DNA from 2 places in the Streptomyces sp. NPDC059224 genome. Region 1 is predicted to be linked to the other one. Evidence: riboswitches for the same ligand, from Rfam matches in the RefSeq annotation. Region 1 holds a riboswitch; the other holds the start of a gene.
The links. A riboswitch is a leader RNA that binds a small molecule or an ion and turns the genes downstream of it on or off. The one in region 1 is predicted to bind thiamine pyrophosphate.

Region 1 (2,197 bases):
GCCCGAGCCGCCACCCCCCGTCGGTCTTCAGCCCGCGCGTGACGATCGCCGCGACCGGCCAGGCGAAGAAGACGGCGAAGAACGCGACGGGCACGGCCATCAGGCCGAGCCGCGCCGCGCTGCCGCGCCCGCCCGCTACTTGAGTACGAGTGAGGTCCACGTCTTGACCCACTGGTCACGGTTGGCGGCGATCTTCTCGGGCGCCATGGTCTCGGGGTCCTGGGCGGCGGGCCCGTACTTCGTGAACTCGGCGGGCACGGCCGCCCCCTTGAGGACCGGATACACGAACATGTTCAACGGCATGTCCTCCTGGAACTCCTTGGAGACCAGGAAGTCGATGAGCGCCTTGCCGCCCTTGGTGTTCCCGGCGTTGCTCAGCAGCCCGGCGAACTCGATCTGCCGGAAGCAGGTGCCGGTCGCGACGCCGGTGGGCGCGGTGCTCGGCTTCGGGTCGCCGTAGATGACCTCGGCGGGCGGGGAGGAGGCGTACGACACGACGAGCGGCCGGTCGCCCTTGGCCTTCTTCCCGCCGGCCGAGCCGGAGAACTCCTCGTTGTAGGCCTGCTCCCAGCCGTCGACGACCTTGACGCCGTTGTCCTTGAGCTTCTTCCAGTAGCCCTGCCATCCGCCGTCGCCGTACTGGGCGGCGCTGCCGAGCAGGAATCCCAGGCCCGGCGAGGAGGTGGCCGCGTTCTCCGTGACGAGGAGGTTCTTGTACTGCGGCTTGACGAGGTCGGCGTAGGAGGCGGGCGGGGTCAGCCTGTGCTCGCTGAAGTAGGCCTTGTCGTAGTTGACGCAGATGTCGCCGTAGTCGACGGGCGTGACCCGGTGCTTGGCGGCGTCGAGCTGGTAGCCGGCGCCGACCCGGTCCAGCCCCTTGGCCTCGTACGGCTGGAAGAGCCCGTTGTCGAGGGCCCTGGACAGCAGGGTGTTGTCGACGCCGAAGAAGACGTCGCCCTGCGGGTTGTCCTTGGTGAGGACGGCCTTGTTGACGGCCTGACCTGCGTCGCCGTCCTTGAGGACGTGCACCTTGTAGCCGGACCGCTTCTCGAAGTCCTGGAGCACGTTCTTGGAGACGGCCCACGAGTCGTGGCTGACCAGGGTGACGGTCCTGGAGTCCGCGGCATCGCCGGAGGACGACCCGCACGCGGACAGCGTGACGAGACCGAGCCCGACGGCCGCGGCCAAGAAGGTCTTGGTGTGCACTGGTGTTTTCCTCCTGGGGTGGACCAGGAAGAGACGCGGCCCCACCCGGTGGAACCACCCGGGCAGGGCACAACAGCTTGAGTGATGACCGAACTTCCTACCCAGAATGACCTGGGCGAGGTTCAGAGGGTCTGCGGCCCGATTGCCGCACTCTCAGCGCTGTGGCGCTCCCCTGTCGGAATATGAAAATGTGTCCCGATCCTACCGCTCGGTCGCCGCGAGCTGACCGCATGCCCCGTCGATCTCCTGCCCGCGGGTGTCCCGGACGGTGACGGGCACACCGTGCGCGGCGATCGCCTCGACGAACGCCTTCTCGTCCTCGGGCCGGGAGGCGGTCCACTTCGAGCCCGGTGTCGGGTTCAGCGGGATGAGGTTGACGTGCACGGGCTTGCCCTTGAGCAGGCGGCCCAGCCGGTCGCCCCGCCACGCCTGGTCGTTGATGTCCCGGATGAGGGCGTACTCGATCGACAGCCGACGCCCGCTCTTCTCGACGTACTCGAACCCCGCGTCGAGGACCTCGCGCACCTTCCACCGGGTGTTCACGGGGACCAGGGTGTCGCGCAGTTCGTCGTCGGGGGCGTGCAGGGAGATCGCCAGCCGGCACTTGAGGCCCTCGTCGGCGAACCGGTGGATGGCCGGCACGAGCCCGACCGTCGACACGGTGATCCCGCGCTGGGACAGGCCCAGGCCGTCCGGGGCCGGGTCGGTCAGCGCGCGGATGGCGGTGACGACGCGCTTGTAGTTGGCGAGGGGCTCGCCCATGCCCATGAACACGATGTTGGAGAGCCGCGCCGGGCCGCCCGGCACGTCCCCGTCCCTGAGCGCCCGCATCCCGTCCACGATCTGGTGGACGATCTCGGCGGCGGACAGGTTCCGGTCCAGGCCCGCCTGGCCGGTCGCGCAGAACGGGCAGTTCATCCCGCACCCCGCCTGTGAGCTGATGCACATGGTCACCCGGTCCGGGTAGCGCATCAGCACGGACTCCACGAGC
Region 2 (2,197 bases), on a different contig from region 1:
GTCGGCCCGAGCAGCGGCGCGTTGTCGGGGGAGCCGGGGCGCAGCCCGGCCCGGGTCTCGGTCAGCGGCAGCTCGGTGATGCCGGGCACCAGCTCGTGCGCGTCGCGCAGCAGCTCGTACACGCCCCCCGCGGTGACCGTGGTGTCCCAGCCCAGCTCCTCGCTGGTCGCCCCCACGACCAGCTCGCCGTTCTCCCGGGGCACCAGGTAGAGATGGCCACCGCGCACCACGGCCCGTACGGTCCTGCTGAGGAACGGCGCGTACGCCGCGGGCACGGTCAGCCGCAGCACCTGCCCCTTCACGGGCCGCACCGGCGGCAGCACGTCCTCCGGGACCCCCGCCAGCCGCCCGCTCAGGCTGCCGGCGGCGAGCACCACCCGGTCCGCGGCCAGCAGGTCGCCCGCGCGCGTGACGGCGCCGGTGGCCCGCTCCCGCACCACCTCCAGGCGCTCGGCCCAGTCGCGGTGGAAGACCACCCCGGCCCGCTCGCACGCGGCCACCAGCGCGGCCGCCAGCCGGCGCGGGTCGATCTGGTGGTCGCCGTCGACCCGCAGCCCGCCGCGCACACCCGGCGCGAGCATCGGCTCCAGACGCCGGCACTCCCGCCCGGACAGCCACTCGGAGTCCAGCCCCGACCGCTGCTGGAGGGCGTGCAGCTCGCGCAGGTGCGCCCGGTCGTCGGCGTCCAGCGCGACCGCGAGTGTGCCGCAGCGCCGGTAGCCGAGGTCGTGGCCGGTGAGCTCGGTGAGCTCGGCGGCGAAGTCGGGGTAGCGGCGGGCGGAGGTGAGGTTCAGCCCCAGCAGGGTCTGCTCGCCGTAGTGCAGTTCGGTGACCGCGGCCAGCATCCCCGCCGCGACCTGCGCGGCCCCGCCGCCGGGCTCGGGGTCGGCCACGGCGGTGACGAGCCCGCGCTGCGCGGACCGCCAGGCCGTGACCAGGCCGATGATTCCGCCCCCGATGACGAGGACGTCGGACGTATGTGCGGACATGGGCGTCCAGCCCCTCCCTTCGCCGGCATGACCCGGATCAGGTTCGTACGGTCGGAGGCCGCCAGCCTCCCTCTCAGCCCGGTGCGTCCGGGCTCCCGCGTGTGCTTCCCGGCCACCCTAGCCCGCGCGGCTCCGCCCCGGTAGGACGGCCTGCCCGGGTGGTGTGGAACAGGTCACCCAGCACGCCCCCTGACTGACTCTTTGTCAGTTGTCTATCGTTCTTGTCTATGGTGATCAGGTGAGCGAGCAGACGCAGCGACGAGGCACGTCACCGACGCGGCGCGTGGTCGTCGTCGGCGCCGGCATGGCCGGGGTGCAGACCGCCGTGGCCCTGCGCGAACAGGGCTTCACCGGCAGCGTCACCCTGATCGGGGCCGAGCCGCACCAGCCCTACGACCGGCCGCCGCTCTCCAAGGCGGTGCTGCTCGGCAAGGCGGAGGGCTCTGCCTTCGAGGTCGACTTCGAGGCGCTCGGCATCGAGCTGGCGCTGGGCCGCGACGCCCTCGGCGTGCGCCCCGCCGACCGCGAGCTGGACACCGAGGCCGGACCGGTGCCGTACGACGTCCTGGTGCTCGCCACCGGCGCCGAGCCGATCACGCTGCCCGGCACCGAGGGCGTGCCCGGCGTCCATCTGCTGCGCACCCTGGACGACGCCGAGCGGCTGCGGCCCGTGCTCGCCCGGCAGCACGACATCGTGGTGGTCGGCGCGGGCTGGATCGGCGCCGAGTTCGCCACCGCCGCGCGGGAGGCGGGCTGCGCGGTGACCGTCGTGGAGGCCGCCGACCGCCCGCTCGCGGGAGCGCTCCCGGCCGAGGTGGCCGCGCCGATGACCGGCTGGTACGCCGACAGCGGCGCCGAGCTGCGCACGCACGCGCGCGTGGCGCGGGTCGAGCCCGGCGCGGTGGTGCTCGACGACGGCTCGCGGGTGCCCGCGGGTGCCGTCGTGGTCGGCATCGGAGCCCGCCCCGCCACCGCCTGGCTGGCCGGCTCCGGCATCGGCCTGGGCCGGCACGGCGAGGTGCTCGCCGACGACCGGCTGCGCACCGGCGTCCCGGACGTCTACGCGGTCGGCGACTGCGCCTCCTTCCCCTCCGGCCGCTACGGCGAACGCCTGCTGGTCCACCACTGGGACAACGCCCTCCAGGGCCCGCGCACGGTGGCCGCGGGCATCCTCGGCGAGTCGGACGCGGTCTACGACCCGGTGCCGT

Region 2: another riboswitch for thiamine pyrophosphate. It lies ahead of thiO (glycine oxidase ThiO); the one in region 1 lies ahead of ACFXI4_RS26675 (thiamine ABC transporter substrate binding subunit).

Annotation. Positions count from the first base shown of each region.
Region 1 is NZ_JBHZAN010000024.1:122,855-125,051, reverse strand. Features, by position in the region: gene ACFXI4_RS26680 (ABC transporter permease) at 1-100, opposite strand, end outside; gene ACFXI4_RS26675 (thiamine ABC transporter substrate binding subunit) at 136-1,206, opposite strand; TPP riboswitch at 1,283-1,390, opposite strand; gene rlmN (23S rRNA (adenine(2503)-C(2))-methyltransferase RlmN) at 1,408-2,197, opposite strand, start outside.
Region 2 is NZ_JBHZAN010000009.1:99,168-101,364, reverse strand. Features, by position in the region: gene thiO (glycine oxidase ThiO) at 1-989, opposite strand, end outside; TPP riboswitch at 987-1,098, opposite strand; gene ACFXI4_RS11715 (NAD(P)/FAD-dependent oxidoreductase) at 1,228-2,197, shown strand, end outside.